3 regions of the Halomonas sp. GD1P12 genome follow, and region 2 is predicted to be linked to each of the others. Evidence: predicted binding sites of a transcription regulator. Region 2 holds the regulator's gene; each other region holds the start of a gene.
The links. The regulator sigma-54, encoded in region 2, starts transcription at its own class of promoters, with help from an activator protein. The targets are predictions, from matches to a motif close to TGGCACNNNNNTTGCTNT.
Positions count from the first base shown of each region.

Region 1: OCT39_RS16260 (P-II family nitrogen regulator) is a predicted target of sigma-54. The motif match lies at 4,011-4,028, and genes of this name have one in related genera.
Region 3: OCT39_RS10870 (HAD-IIB family hydrolase) is a predicted target of sigma-54. The motif match lies at 2,913-2,930, and genes of this name have one in related genera.

Region 1 is NZ_CP107007.1:3,531,781-3,537,019, forward strand. It holds gene OCT39_RS16240 (LysR family transcriptional regulator) at 1-749, opposite strand, end outside; gene OCT39_RS16245 (ferredoxin--NADP reductase) at 920-1,696, shown strand; gene glnK (P-II family nitrogen regulator) at 1,770-2,108, opposite strand; gene OCT39_RS16255 (ammonium transporter) at 2,270-3,517, opposite strand; gene OCT39_RS16260 (P-II family nitrogen regulator) at 3,581-3,919, opposite strand; gene OCT39_RS16265 (hypothetical protein) at 4,071-4,274, opposite strand; gene OCT39_RS16270 (accessory factor UbiK family protein) at 4,298-4,699, shown strand; gene OCT39_RS16275 (TonB-dependent receptor) at 4,832-5,239, shown strand, end outside.
Region 2 is NZ_CP107007.1:2,123,543-2,128,781, forward strand. It holds gene OCT39_RS09935 (KdsC family phosphatase) at 1-79, shown strand, start outside; gene lptC (LPS export ABC transporter periplasmic protein LptC) at 201-839, shown strand; gene lptA (lipopolysaccharide transport periplasmic protein LptA) at 842-1,333, shown strand; gene lptB (LPS export ABC transporter ATP-binding protein) at 1,368-2,093, shown strand; gene OCT39_RS09955 (RNA polymerase factor sigma-54) at 2,199-3,611, shown strand; gene hpf (ribosome hibernation-promoting factor, HPF/YfiA family) at 3,693-4,001, shown strand; gene OCT39_RS09965 (PTS sugar transporter subunit IIA) at 4,006-4,476, shown strand; gene rapZ (RNase adapter RapZ) at 4,573-5,239, shown strand, end outside.
Region 3 is NZ_CP107007.1:2,345,255-2,350,493, forward strand. It holds gene OCT39_RS10860 (methyl-accepting chemotaxis protein) at 1-544, shown strand, start outside; gene OCT39_RS10865 (glycosyl transferase) at 595-1,815, opposite strand; gene OCT39_RS10870 (HAD-IIB family hydrolase) at 1,863-2,798, opposite strand; gene OCT39_RS10875 (OmpA family protein) at 3,362-4,399, opposite strand; gene OCT39_RS10880 (hypothetical protein) at 4,536-5,231, shown strand; gene OCT39_RS10885 (FlgO family outer membrane protein) at 5,236-5,239, shown strand, end outside.

The DNA.
Region 1 (5,239 bases), 1.4 Mb from region 2:
CGGAAGGCGTCGCGCAGGGCAAGGCGTGAGACACAGCCAATGCCAAGGCCCGACTCCACCGCGCGCTTGATGCCTTCGGTATGTTCGAGCTCGAGAAGCGTATTGAAGCGGCTTCGGCGATGACGGGCCGCGTGTTCGAGCGTCATGCGCGTGCCGGAGCCCTCCTCGCGCATGATCCAGTCCTCGCGTAAAAGCTGCTCGAGTTCCAGATGCTTGCGCCCGGCAAGCGGGTGGCGCGGCGAGCAGAACACGCAAAGCTCATCCTCGACCCAGGGTTGGCTGACGATCATCTCGTCGTCGCACTGGCCTTCGATCAGGCCCAAATCCAGTGAGTGCTGGCGCACGCCTTCAATGATATGGCGCGTATTGCGCACCGCTAGCCGTACTCGACTGCCCGGATAGCGCTGCATGAAATCGCTGATCAAAAGCGTGGCCAGATAGTTGCCGATGGTCAGCGTCGCCCCCACCTCGAGCGCGCCTACGCCCTTCTGGCCGCGCAGTAGCTCCTCGACCTCCTCGGCGCGGTCGAGCAGCGCGACCGCCTTGGGCAACAGCTGAAACCCTAACGCGTTGAGCTTGAGCCGCTTGCCGAGTCGGTCGAGCAGCTGGCAGTCGAACTGGCGCTCGAGCTCGGTCAGCGCCGTGCTGGTGGCGGATTGCGACATGGCGAGCGCGCGCGCCGCCTGGGAGACGCTTTCGTGCTGGGCGACGGCCACAAACACCTCGAGCTGGCGCAACGTGTAGTGCATGACCCACCTATATCGATTTTGCAGATAATGTTTATCAGTATAATTGACTTAACAGATATGCCGCCACCGACTAGACTTTGCGGCATCATCATTCATCGCTTTTATTCTTTTATCGAATATTCAATGCGAATGCCTATCCATTGCCCGGCATTTGCGTCCAAGGAGTCATCATGAGCAAGTTTGCCCTGGAAGACGTGCTGAGCGTTCATCACTGGAACGATACGCTTTTTAGCTTTCGCACCACGCGCGAGCGCAGCCTGCGCTTCAAGACCGGCCAGTTCGTGATGATTGGCTTGGAGGTCAACGGCAAGCCCTTGATGCGCGCCTACTCCATCGCCAGCCCCAACTACGAGGATCACCTCGAGTTTTTCAGCATCAAGGTGCCGGATGGCCCGCTCACCTCGCGCCTGCAGCACCTCAAGGTGGGCGATCAGATCATGGTCAGCCGTAAGCCGACCGGGACACTCGTGTGCGACGACCTGCTGCCCGGGCGCAACCTCTATATGCTCTCTACCGGCACCGGCCTTGCGCCCTTCATGAGCCTGATTCAGGACCCGGAAGTGTACGAGCGTTACGAGAAGATCGTGTTGGTACACGGCGTGCGCGAAGTCTCCGAATTGGCCTACGCCGACTTCATCACCAAAGAGCTTCCCGCCCACGAATACCTGGGCGAGGAGGTTGCCGAAAAGCTCGTCTACTACCCGACGGTGACGCGCGAAGAGTTTCACACCATGGGCCGCCTGACCGATCATATTCGCAGCGGCAAGATTTTCGAGGATACGGGACTTGCGCCGATCGACCCGCGCCAGGACCGCGCGATGATCTGCGGAAGCCCGGCCATGCTCGACGATACCAGCGCTCTGCTCGACGAGCTCGGCATGAACATCTCACCGCGCATGGGCGAGCCCGGCGACTACGTGATCGAGCGCGCCTTCGTCGAGAAGTAATACCCCGATAAGGCCATTAAAAAGCCCCGCTAACTTTCCGGTTGGCGGGGCTTTTTGCAAGCGCCTGGCGAGCTTAAACTGCGTCTTTACCGGTTTCGCCGGTACGGATACGAATCACCTGCTCGAGCGGCATGACGAAGATCTTGCCGTCACCGATCTTGCCGGTGTTCGCCACCTGGGTGATCGCCTCGATCACCTGCTCGACCAGCTCGTCGTCCACGGCCACTTCGAGCTTCACCTTGGGCAGAAAGTCCACCACATACTCGGCGCCGCGGTACAGCTCGGTGTGCCCCTTCTGGCGGCCAAAGCCCTTCACTTCCGTCACGGTAATCCCCTGCACGCCGATGTCCGAGAGGGATTCGCGTACGTCATCAAGCTTGAACGGCTTGATAATGGCTGAGATAAGTTTCATTGCGACATCCTTTAACTGGGTGGCCCGTTATTATCCGGGTAAGCGAAGGTCATCATGGGCCCCACGCGCCCGCTCCCCTTAAGCATACACCGCTCTTGCCAGAGAATAAAAAAGCCTCCCACGAAGGGGAGGCTTGGGTCGCTGATCCGGGTCAAGCGTGCTTACTTCTTGACGCTGAACTCCGGGTAAGCTTCGAGGCCGCACTCGGCGATATCCACGCCTTCGTACTCTTCCTCTTCGCTGACGCGAATCCCCATGATGGCTTTCAGCACCAGCCACACGACCAGGCTTGCCACGAACACCCAACCGAAGATGCCCACGATTCCGATCAGCTGCGCGCCGAAGGAGGCCTCCGCGTTGGTGAAGGGCACCGCCAGTACGCCCCAGATCCCAACGGCGCCGTGTACCGAGATCGCACCGACCGGGTCGTCCAGCTTCACTTTATCCAGCGTAACGATGGCGGCGACGACGATCAAACCACCCACCGCGCCGATGATGGCCGCACCCAGCGCCGTGGGCGACAGCGGATCGGCGGTGATGGCGACGAGCCCGGCAAGCGCCCCGTTGAGCGCCATGGTGAGATCCGCCTTACGAAACCACAGCTTGGCCAGGATCAGCGCAGCGATCACGCCACCGGCGGCAGCGGCATTGGTGTTGACGAATACCTGAGCGACGTTATTGGCCGAGGCCACGTCGGACATCTTGAGCTCCGAGCCGCCGTTGAAACCGAACCAGCCCATCCACAGGATGAAGGTACCCAGGGTGGCCAGCGGCATGTTGGCGCCGGGAATGGCGTGAATGGCACCGTCCTTACCGTACTTGCCCTTACGCGGACCAAGAATCAGCACGCCTGCAAGCGCCGCCGCCGCACCTGCCATATGCACGATGCCGGAACCGGCGTAGTCGGAGTAGCCCACCTCGGCGAGCCAACCGCCGCCCCAGGTCCAGTAGCCGGACACCGGATAGATGAAGCCTGTCATCACCACGGCGAAGGCCAGAAACGCCCAGAGCTTCATGCGCTCGGCCACCGCACCGGAGACGATCGACATGGCCGTTGCCACAAAGACCACCTGGAAGAAGAAGTCGGAGCGCATGGAGTAGTAAGGCGCGTCTTCACCGCCGCCAAGCACCGCGTCCACGCTATTTTCAGCGCCCAGCAGCATGCCAAGGCTTGGCAAGAAGCCGCCTTCACCACTGGAGTACATGATGTAGTAGCCCACCAGTAGATACATGGTGCAAGCGATGGCGAACAGCGCAATGTTCTTGGTCAGGATTTCTGCAGTGTTCTTGGCACGTACCATGCCAGCCTCGAGCATCGAGAAGCCGGCGGCCATCCACATGACCAGCACGCCGCAGATCAAAAAGTAAAAGGTATCGAGCGCGTAGCTCAGATCGGTGACTTCGTTCATGAATCGTTCCCCGTGTTCCTGGCGTTATAGTGATTCGATCAAGACGTATCCAAATCCTGCAGGCTATACCGCGTCGGCGCCGCGCTCGCCGGTACGAATACGGATGACGTCCTCGAGCGGCGTGACGAAGACCTTACCGTCGCCGATCTTGCCGCTGTTCGCCGCGCTGCAGATGGCATCGAGCACACCGTCCAGGCGCGAGTCGTCGACCGCGACTTCCACCTTCACCTTGGGCAGAAAATCGACGACGTACTCGGCGCCCCGGTAGAGTTCGGTATGGCCCTTCTGACGCCCGAAGCCCTTGACCTCGGTCACCGTGATCCCCTGCACGCCGTTGTCGGCCAGTGCTTCACGAACGTCGTCGAGCTTGAACGGCTTGATGATAGCGGTGATGAGTTTCATCCCGGATCTCCCTGCTGGGTAAGTAGCGCTAAAATGAGCGGCGCTGGAATAAGTAGCGGCACTGCCGCCGACATTAATGCGATGCCTCGTTAATGCTCATACCGTGCCATTCACTAAAATTAACTAAAAAATCATAACTTTAAGCGACGCCTTAACGTAACGAGGCCGTTGCCCAGCGCGCCAAGGCGGTGCAGAGATAATTCACCGCACCATATAAGTGCGAATAGAAAAGCGCCTTGCCTTCTTTTGATGCATTGAAAAAGTCACTGCTTTCTCGTCTGCGAAACATGCGTATTTCGCTACGGTTGCGTATCCTTACTGCAAAGACGTACAGCGACACGTCGTTTACCTTCATGCGTTCCTCATCAGGAGAGAGTCATGGCGACCCAAGACCGTATTAGCCGCCTCGCCCAGCAAATCGGCGATCGTTTACAAAACGCTTCCCATGCGCCGGAAGACATTCAAAAAGGCGTGCAACAGGTCATGCGCGGTGCGTTTGATCGTATGGAGCTGGTCTCCCGCGAGGATTTCGACATTCTGATGGACGTGCTGCAGCGCACCCGCTCGCGGGTAGAAGCGCTGGAGCGTCAGGTGGCGAACCTGGAAGCCTCGATCGACGCAAGCCAGGCCGATAAGGCAACCCCCATGGAAGCCGAGGCCCAGTCCACTCCGGCGCCAAACGAGCCGGCCCAAAAAGCCGCCAAACCGCGCGCCTCGACCGCCAAGCCGGCCAAAGACTCGAAAGGCGCTACCGGCGCAGTCGACGACCTGGGCGAATAGGCCTTTAGCGTTCCCACCCAAAAAAACCGCGGGCTCAGCAGATTGATATAAAAAATGAGAACACCTATCATTGCGCTTTACAGCGCCCCTGATTGGCGTTCTCTCAATAACAATCTGCTTTTCGGATAGCTCATGACTCGCCTTGCTCCCCTAAGCGTCGCCTTCTTGAGCGGCGCTTTTCCCTTGATGACGTTTGCCCAGGCCCAACCGACCACCGGGGACGAAGCTGCCGCTCAGGACACCATGGTCGTCGTGGGGTCGCGTACCCCCACCCAGATCAGCCAGATTCCCGGCGCGGTGCACGTGGTCGAAGGCGCCGAGCTTACCCAACAGATCAACGCCGGCGGCGATTTGAAAACCGCGTTGGGCCGGCTGGTGCCTGGGCTCGATTTTGGCCCCCAGGGGCGCACCAATGCGGGGCAAAACATGCGCGGGCGTAGCGTTCAGGTGCTCATCGACGGCGTTTCACTGAACAATTCCCGCGGCCTGTCGCGCCAGTTCGACGCCATCGACCCGTTCAACATCGAGCGCGTCGAAGTG
Region 2 (5,239 bases):
CGGCGCGGTGCGCGAAATTTGCGACACGCTGCTGATGACCCAGGGCCACTGGGACGCGGTGATGGATACCTATCTTTAACATGACTACCTATCTTTAACATGACTACCTGTCTATAACCTTGCGGTCGCGATGATCGCGCGCAAGACTCAACGGCTCTCCTCGACGAAAGCCGCCCTTGAACCGACCCCGAGGTGACACGATGCCGGGCTCGACGGCAAGACGGATCAAAAAACGCCTTTGGCTTCCCGCCCTGGTCATCGCCCTGGGCGCCTGGCTTGTGTGGCTGGACCCGGGCGGCCCGGCGACGGTCGCGGTCGACCCGGACGTACAGCGCGAAGAGCCCGGCCACGTGCTCGAGAATGCAGGGCTTACGCTTTTCAACGACACCGGCGGGGTCTCTCAGCGCCTCGATACGCCGCGGCTGGTGCATACGCCCCAGCGCGCGCTGACCGAAATCGAGGCGCCGCGGGCAACGCTTTACGACAGTGAGCAGCGTCAATGGCTTGCCAGCGCCGATCATGGCACGCTGCAAAACGAGCGCCAGACGCTGATCCTGGAAGGCAACGCCCGGCTGCTCGCCCCGGACGAGGGCTGGCAGCTCGATACCGAGCGCCTACACTACGAGGGTCTCGAGCGCCACGCCTATACCGAGGCGCCCGCACTTTTGCAGCAGCCGCCCCAACGTATGAGTGCCGAGCGCATGGACGTCTGGCTCGATGAAAGCCAGGTACGCATGAGCGACAACGTGCGCGGCACGCATCCGCCGGTTCAAGCGCGACAAGCCGCCGACCCGACACCCCAGGACCCTACCGTTTCGGATTCCACCTTGCAGGAGTAGTTATGCACGCTTATTTACGAATCGCACTGCTGAGCCTGGCGCTGCCGCTGACCGCCCAGGCGCAAACCAGCCAGGCGCCCGTCGAAGTGGAAGCCGACCGGCTCGACCTCGACCAGCGTGCGGGCACCGCGGTCTATTCCGGCAACGTCAACATTCGCCAGGGCGAGATGCAGATTCGCGGCGACCGCGTCGAAATCACGCGCAACGATGCCGGCGAGCTCTCCCAGGCGACCGCCACCGGCGAGCGCGCCTATCTTCGCAACCAGCTCGAAAATGAGCCGGCGCCCATGGAGGGCTGGGCGCGACGCATCGTTTACCACGTCAGCGAGCGCCGGGTCGAGCTGATCGATCAGGCCGAGCTCACCCAGCGCAGCGACCGCTTTCGTGGCGGGCGGCTGGAGTATTTTATCGACCGCGAAGTGGTTCAGGCGCGCTCCGACGTCAGCGGTGGCGACAACCAGCGCATTCGCATGACGCTGCAGCCCGCGCAATAGGAGAGTCATCGTGTCGAGCACCCAACCTGAAGCGATCAAGACGCTTCACGCCCGCCACCTGGCCAAAAGCTACAAGCGCCGCCGGGTGGTCAAGGATATCAATCTGGAGATCACCCAGGGCAGCGTCGTGGGCCTGCTTGGCCCTAACGGGGCGGGCAAGACGACCTCGTTTTACATGATCGTGGGGCTGGTCAAGGCGGATGCCGGAAGCGTAGGTATCGACGAGCTGGATTTGACCCGGGCACCGATGCACGAACGCGCCATCGCCGGCATCGGCTATCTGCCCCAGGAGGCATCGATCTTTAGAAAGCTCTCGGTGGCCGACAACATCATGGCCATTCTGGAGACGCGCAAGGAGCTGGACCGCCCTGCCCGCCAGGCGCGCCTGGAGCAGCTGCTGGAAGATTTTCACATCACCCACATTCGCGACAACCTGGGGATGAGCCTCTCCGGTGGCGAGCGCCGCCGCGTGGAAATCGCCCGGTCGCTGGCCACTGACCCGGCCTTCATCCTGCTCGACGAACCCTTCGCCGGGGTGGATCCAATTTCCGTCGGCGAGATCAAGTCGATCATCCTTGCGCTCAAGGCGCGCCATATCGGCGTGTTGATCACCGACCACAACGTCCGTGAGACGCTGGATATCTGCGACATCGCCTATATCGTCGGCGACGGCCATATCATCGCAAGCGGCGACGCCGACGCCATTCTTGGCGATCAAAAGGTGCGCGAGGTCTATCTGGGCGCAGATTTTCGCCTCTAACCCGGTGACAACCATAAAGTTCCGGGTAGTGGCATATTTATTGCACTTGCGTCGAACCCCGTCTCGCTCTAGTGTGGAGCTTTACGAGTAACGAGTGGTTCTTCGATGGTCATGAAAGCTTCTCTACAGCTGCGCGTCGGTACGCAGCTGACCATGACACCGCAGCTGCAGCAGGCTATCGCCCTGCTGCAGCTCTCGACGTTGGACCTGCGCCAGGAGATCCAGCAGGCGCTCGACGCCAACCCGCTTTTAGAGCAGGAAGACGAATTCGGCGAAGAGACAACCCAGGAGACGCCAGAAACCGAGTGGGAAGAGAGCATCCCCCAGGAGCTTGCCACCGACAGCGAATGGTCCGACACCTACCAGGACATGGCCGCCGGTGGCAGCGGCGAAGGCCCGGATTTCGAGCGCCAGGCCACTGGCCAAAGCCTTCAGGGGCATCTGTTGTGGCAGTTGGCGATGACGGATACCAGCCCACGAGACCATGCCATTGCCGAAAGCCTGATCGATGCGCTGGATGCCAACGGCTACCTGACCCAGCCGCTTAACGACATTCGCGAAGGCCTTAAGGCCCAGGGCCTGGACGGCCTGAGCCAGCGGGAGGTGGAAAACGTGCTGCTGCGCGTGCAGCAGTTCGAGCCCACCGGCGTGTTCGCCCGCGATCTGCGCGAGTGTCTGCTGCTACAGCTGGCAGCGCTTGCCGACGATACTCCGCTGCTGATGCAGGCCCGGCGCCTGGTGCGTCAGTTTCTGGAAGCGCTGGGCAAAAACGACCTGCGCCTGTTGAAACGCCGCCTCAGCCTCGATGACGAGCAGCTCGACGATGTGGTTCGGCTGATTCGAAGCCTCGACCCGCGCCCGGGCAGCGCCTTTGGTGCCACCAACCAAAGCTACATCACCCCGGACCTGGTGGTCCGTCACGACCAGGAAGGCTGGCATCTCGAGCTCAATCCGGAGGCGCTGCCCAAGCTTCGCGTTCAGCCGGACTACGCCAGCCTCATCAAGCGCGCCGACAAGAGCCAGGACAATCAGTTCTTGAAAGAACACCTGCAGGAGGCGCGCTGGCTGATCAAGAGCCTGTCGAGTCGAAACGACACCCTTTTGCGCGTTGGCCGCGAAATCATCGCTCGCCAGATCGGTTTTCTGGAGCGCGGCGAAGAAGCGATGAAACCGTTGATTCTCGCCGACATCGCCGAAGCGGTGGAGATGCACGAGTCGACGATCTCGCGGGTCACGACGCAAAAATATATTCACACGCCCCGCGGCGTATTCGAGCTCAAGTACTTTTTCTCGAGCCAGGTGAGCGGTCAGGACGGCGGCGACAGCCACTCCAGCACCGCGATCCGCGCCCGGCTCAAAAAACTGATTCAAGACGAAACGCCAGGCAAGCCGCTATCGGACAGCCATTTGGTCACGCTACTCGAGGCCAACGGCATCAACGTGGCCAGGCGCACCGTGGCCAAATACCGCGAAGCGATGGGCATTCCCTCCTCCAGTGAGCGGCGCCGTTTACGTTAAACGGGAAACTTGCCGGCAGGGCTTTGCAATGGCGGAAAAAGGGTTACAATCGAAGGACAGTCCTGGATTAGGAGTACGTCGATGCAAGTGAACATTACCGGTCATCACCTGGAACTGACAGACGCCCTGCGTGACTACGTCAACGAGAAACTCGAGCGTATCGAACGCCACTACGACAACATCACCACCGTGCAGGTGACGCTGTCGATCGAAAAGGAGCGTCAGCAGGCCGCCTGCACGCTGCATGCTTCGGGCGCCGACGTACACGCCGAAGCCGAGGACAACGATATGTATGCCGCCATCGACGCCCTGGCCGACAAGCTCGACCGCCAACTGGTAAAACACAAGGAAAAAGCACAGGCCCGCGCCCAGGGCGCTGGCGTGCGTTAATTCGATGACCCTGGAAACCATACTCCCCCCGGAGCGCGTGCTGTTCGACGTCCCCGGGGGCAGCAAAAAACGGGTGCTGGAGTTCTTCAGCACGTTCATCGCTCAAAACACACCGAGCCTGGATAGTCAGGAAGTCTTCAGCCGGCTGGTCGGTCGTGAGCGCCTTGGCAGTACCGGCATCGGCAATGGGGTCGCGATTCCCCACGCCCGAAGTCCGCACTGCAGCGCGCCGATCGCCGGCTTTCTAAAGCTCGCCGAACCCGTCGACTTCGACGCCATCGATGGCGATCCGGTGGATCTGGTGTTCGTGCTGCTGGTACCGGAAGAGGCGGACGACACGCATCTGGCGCTTTTGGGCCAGGTCGCCACCATCATGAACGACGCCACGACCCGCGCGCAGTTTCGAAAGTGTGAAAGCCAGCGCGAGCTTTTAGAGCTGGTCACCGCCCGCATTCGCGAGCAGGCGCAGGGGTAAGCCCACCACCTTCGCTTTTCCCGGCCCTTCAATCGCAATCGCGCTTACGTACAGGCGTGTGCCGATAAGAGCGCTCACTGACCGAAGAGAGACACGATGCAACTTGTGATCATCAGCGGCCGCTCCGGGTCGGGGAAGTCCATTGCGCTTCAGGCGCTGGAAGATTTGGGCTACTACGCCATCGACAACCTGCCGGCAATGCTTTTGGGCTCGCTGGTCGAAGAGCTTGGCCAGCACGGTGAGCGCACGCACCTGGCGGTGAGCATCGATGCACGCAATCTGCCCACCGCGCTCGAACGCTTCCCTGCGCTGCTCCAGGACATCAAAAACGGCAGCACCCGCGTTCAGGTCATTTATCTGACCACCGACGCGCGCACGCTGCTCGAGCGCTACTCCGCCACTCGTCGGCGCCATCCGCTCACCCGCGACAGCGACATGACGCTGGAAGAGGCGATTTCCCAGGAGGAGCAGACGCTATTCGGCATTCGCGAGCTGGCGGATCTGATGATCGACACTTCGCGGCTCACGGTGCACGATCTGCGCCGACGCATCACCGACCAGCTGGGGCACCAGCGCCAAAGCCAGCTTACGCTCACGCTCGAGTCCTTCGGCTACAAGCGTGGCGTGCCGCTGGACGCCGATATCGTCTTCGACATTCGCTGCCTGCCCAACCCCTACTGGGACCCGACGCTACGCCCCCACACCGGTCGTGACGACGCGATCGTCGGTTTTCTGGAGAGCTACCCGGTGGTCGGTGATATGC
Region 3 (5,239 bases), 220 kb from region 2:
GAGCCAGATGAGCAGCATCGTCAACACCATCGATACCATCGCGTTTCAAACCAATATTCTCGCGCTCAATGCCTCCGTCGAGGCGGCGCGGGCCGGCGAGCAGGGCCGCGGGTTTGCCGTGGTGGCAAGCGAGGTGCGCCAGCTGGCCAGTCGCTCCGCCGCCGCCGCCCAGGAGATCAAACAGCTGATCGAGGACTCCGGCACGAAGGTCGCCGACGGCAGCCAGCAGGTGCGCAGTACAGGCGAGGTCATTGATCGCGTGGTTGGCGACATTCGCGAGCTCAGCACGCTCGTACAGGAGATCGCCGCCGCGACCATCGAGCAGAGTAGCGGGATCGAGCAGGTCAATGACGCCGTGACCCAGATGGATCAAATGACCCAGCAAAACGCCGGGCTGGTGCAGCAGAGTAACCACACCGCCCAGCAGCTTTCCGAGCTCAGCCATCAGCTGCGCCAGGCGGTCGCCAACTTTCGTATCAACGCCAGTGAGCCTTCGCCCACGCCTGCGTCCTTGAGCTCCACCCCCGCCCTCGCCGCTTTCTAACCCGCCGCCCGGTCGATTCGTCGACCGGGCGCGGCGTTTTCAACGCCCGTTCATACCTTGCCCTGGTTATCAAGCTCCACGGCCTCGTGCATGCGCGGGAGCAGATCGGGAATGGCGGCCTGTACGCGGCTCCAGCTGGGAATGAAGGGGCGCTCGCGCGGGTTGTCCAGAAACAGGTTGCCCGCCTCCAGCAGGTTACTGGCGAAAAGCTCGACGGCCTGCTCTTCGCTGTGGCGATCCAAGCTCAGGCCATTCATGGTGGCGTCGTGGTCGTAGGCTTCGATCAGATCCAGCGCCAGCCGGTAGTAGGTCGCCTTCAGGGTGCGAAAATCCTCGCTGCTGAAACTCACGCCCTGGGTGGCGAGCTTGCGATAAAGCGCCTTGGCGATGTCGAGGCTCATGCGGTTGAGCCCGCCGGAGGCGTCCTCTTCGCTGACCGGCTGGTGCTTGTGATCGTAGGTGTCGGCGATATCGACCTGGCAAATCTGGCGCATCGAGTAGTTGCGCTGAAGCTCTGACAACACGCCAATTTCAAGGCCCCAGTCCGCCGGAATACGAATGCCTTCCAGCACTTCGCTGCGCATGGCGAACTCGCCGGAAAGCGGATAGCGAAAGCTGTCCAGATAATCCAGATACGGCAGTGGCCCGCAGACGGTTTTCAGCGCGCGCAAAAGCGGCGTCACCATCAGCCGCGAGACGCGCCCGTTGAGCTTGCCCTCGGCAATACGCGGGTAGTAGCCCTTGCAGAAGCTGTAGTTGAAGCGCGGGTGGGCCAGCGGGTACATCAGGCGCGCCAGAAGCCCCCGATCGTAGGTCAGAATATCGCAGTCGTGCAGCCCCACCACTTTCGAGCGGTTCGACGCCAGCAGGTAGCCCGAACAGTACCAGACGTTACGCCCCTTGCCCGGCTCCACCGCCCCCAGGCCGTGGTCTTCGAGCTCGTCGTGTAGCGCGGTCAAGCGCGGGCCGTCGTTCCAGAGAATGCGGGTATGCTGGGGCAGGCGTGAAAAGAACTCCCGGGCATAGAGAAACTGCTCGCGGTCGGCGCGATCCAGGCCAATCACGATTTCGCCCAAATAAGGTACGTCCTTGAGCTCATCGATGATCGCCGACAGCGCCGGCCCCTCGAGCTCGGAAAACAGCGACGGCAGAATCAATCCCATGGGGCGGCGCTCGGCGAACCGGCAAAGATCCGCCTCCAGCTCCGCGACGGGGCGGCGGGTCAGGTTATGAAAGTCCGTGATCAATCCATTCTGATGAAAATCGCTCATATGCCCTCTCTGGCGTAGCGCCTGCGTTTTAGTTTGTTCGCGTTCGGTCAGGGCGTGTCGGTATCAAGGCTTGGCCGTTCATCCTGGCCGCCCCACCAGTGCGTAAGACCTTCGACCCAACCAGCGGGGCCAAAGGCGTCGGTGCGATAAAGCGCGGCGCTTTGAGGCTCGACCGCCAAGTCGTGGCGCCCCTTGATGACCACCGCCTGATCCACCGCTTCGAGCATGGCGATGTCGTTGGGGCCGTCGCCCAGCCCCAGGGTCAGTGGGCGGCTGCCTCTCAGGGCGCTAAAGCGCTTGACCAGCCACTCCACGGCGCTCCCCTTGTTCGAAGACGCCCCCATCACGTGATAAAACCGTCCGCCCTGGGTCAACGTCAGCCCGTCGCTTTCCAGCGCCAGGCGAAAGGCGTCGAGGGCGATGTCGTTGTCCTCCCACACGAGCGGCTCGCTGCCTTCGCGTTGGCGCGCGGCGAGCGCGCGCGGCTCATCGAGCCCGGTCAGCGCCATCAGCTCCTCGACGGACATCTCCCCCATTCGGATAAAACGAACGCCCAGACGCTCGCGCCACACGTTCAAGCGCGCGCGAATGAAGCGGCTATCCACACCGGTATGTTTGATGACGAGGCTGTCGCGGGCGCTACCGGGGCGGTCAAGGCTCGGGTGACACCAGCCCGGGGGTAAACCGATGACCGCGCCGTTTTCGGCGACGAAGGGCGTTGCGGTGAGATCCAGCGCCTGGCGAAGCGCGATGAGCTCGGCGCGGGTTTTGCTGGTCACAGGGATGACCGGCACGCCGAGCACGCGAAGCCTTGTCAGCGTGGCGCGGGCAGGCGAGAAATCGTAGCTGTCGTGATCGAGCAACGAGCCGTCCAGGTCGGTGACCACCAGGCGCGGCGTTAAAGCGAGCTCCAGCGCCGGCGTGTCTGCCGTTGACGTTTCACGGGAGTGCGTTGGCTTGCTCGAAGAGGCATGTTCCGTCATGGCATTACCTACTTTAGGTCAAACGCTGCTTTAGGTTGAACGGCGCGCAAGCCAACGAGGCGATGGCCTTCAAAAAGCCTTGATCCATCCCGGCGCATTGGCTTGTCTCTCATCCAAGCAGATTGTGTGCCACTCGATAAAACACTTTTTCAATCAGTGCATTGCAAAGTGAATGAACCATATAAAGGCAGAAAGCACTAGAAGAGCGCACCCCCAAAGCTCTATTTTGGTGCAGAAAATGTGCGTTTTTTTGAGCGTGGCGAACGCCACGAAAAGGCAAAGTTGGACAAGCCTTGAATCGGCGTATAAAAAAATTTGAAAAAAACTCTTGGCAGAAGCACGAAAATGTCTATACTCAAATTGTACCTGCTGGCGGCCTTGTACACCCCTCACCTGACGCCAGCAGACTACACCGAGCCAAGCCCTAGCTGACCCGCCCCCCCCCCGGCGGGTCTTTTTTTGGCCATCATTTTATAAACTGCGTTGTACACCGTTTTATAAACTGCTTTATAAACCGTTTCGCAGGCCTTATCGCGACATCCCCACTCTGTTCGACGTGATCACTATTCAATGTGAATCACTACTTCGACGCGGCGATTGCGCGCGCGCCCTTCGACGGTCGAGTTATCCGCCAGCGGGCGCGTCGCGGCGAGCCCCACCGCGCGCAGCCGCGACGCATCGACGCCCGCGGCCTGCAGCGCCTCGACGATGGCGATCGCCCGGGCGCTGGATAGCGCCCAGTTCGAGGAGTACTCCGGCGTGTTGATCGACTGGCTATCCGAGTGACCTTCGACCGACACCTCACCATCGAAGCGCTGAATGGTCTCCAAAAGGCTTCCCACCAGCGAGGCGCCGTCATCGGTCAGCTCTGCCGTGGCGGAAGGAAACAGCAGCCGGTCCTGCACGCGCAGGCTGATGCCTTCGGCCACGCGCGCGACTTCCACCCCGTCAAGACTCGGCAAATAGAGCGACTCGTTCAAACGCTCGGCCACGCTGACCGCGCCGCGTACCGCTTCTTCACTGATGGGCACCGCGTTGACCGGCGGCTCATCGGTCAGAATCACCATGTAGTCGGCAAGCGGCGCCGCGCCTACAGGCCTAAGCGCTTGGCTTGCGCGTTCGGCGAATAGCGGCGCGGGCAGCAGCCACTCGAAGGCGGGCGCCGCGGGCACCTCCTCAAGTTCCACGGGCGCAGGCGTATGAGCCAAAAGCGCAGGCGGCGCCATAGTGGCCGGAGCCGGCGGCACGATCCGGCTACCCGGCAGCCCCACCACGCCCAGCGCGGCGCTGATCGCCATCGGGCTTAGCTCACCCGCGTTCGGGATGGGAAGCGCCGTGGCGGCGCGGGTCAGCGGTGCGGGCAGCGGCACATCGAGGATTGATTCCAGCACGATAGGCCCGTCGAAACTGGAAAGCTCGAGCGGCTCGTCGCTCGAGAAGCCCGGGCGTATATTGGCCGCCGCGATGATGACGACGAACAGCGCGACCAGCAGCGTCATGATATCGAGATAGCTGATCATCCAGCCGCTGTTGCCGTCCTCAGCCGGATACGCGGACAAAAGCGTGTCGTGGCGCGAGCCGCCGCGGTGATCTTCAAGCATGGGCGTGATTACTCATTCAAGTGTTCGAGCGATTGGCCGATAAGTACTCGTATGGAAAGCCAGTTTATCAAAAACCCCTTTTGCGAAGAGAAGGAACTAGCCGTTGTATACCCGTCTTTTAGCTGGAACGACGCGCGTGGCAGGCGCACTCGGCGTGGGGCTTTTGAGTCTTGCTCTGAGCGGCTGCTTCTACGCCAACACCTCCCAGGCCCCGATTGCGACGACCTATCCCTACTCGGAGCAGCAGCGCATGCAGGCTGCGCACCACTGGGAGATACTCGCCCGCCACGAGGCCAGCCAGATCCTCCAGCGCGAGCGGGTGCGCTTTCGCGACCTGCACATCAAAAATCCGCACCCGGACGGCTACGTTCCCTATAGCGGCGGCGAGTTCGACCGCGGCTTTCGCACCTTCTTGACCAGCGAGCTGGTGACCCGTGGCGCCAACGTGACCACCGCCGCCGGGGCCAACAGCGTCGACGTGATCGTGGACGTCGAAATCGTCGAGCACCGCGACCGTGGGTTCATTCGCCCGCCGACCGGCGCGTTCACCGCGCTGACCGCGGGCATCGCCGTGGCGACCATACCCATCAATCATTGGGCCGAGCCGGCGTTGGGACTAATTCCTGCCGGTATCGCCGCGGACGTCTTCAGCGGTAGCTGGACATATACCGGCAACGAAGAGATCATCATCACCACGCAGGTCGTCGATGGCGACCGCATTCTCTACTCGTCGTCGAACATCTACTACATCAACGGCGGCGACCGGCGCCAGTACGCGCCGCAGCGGGTGCACTACCCGGACCCCGCCATTCCGCTCACCGATACCTGGTAAGGCCATGC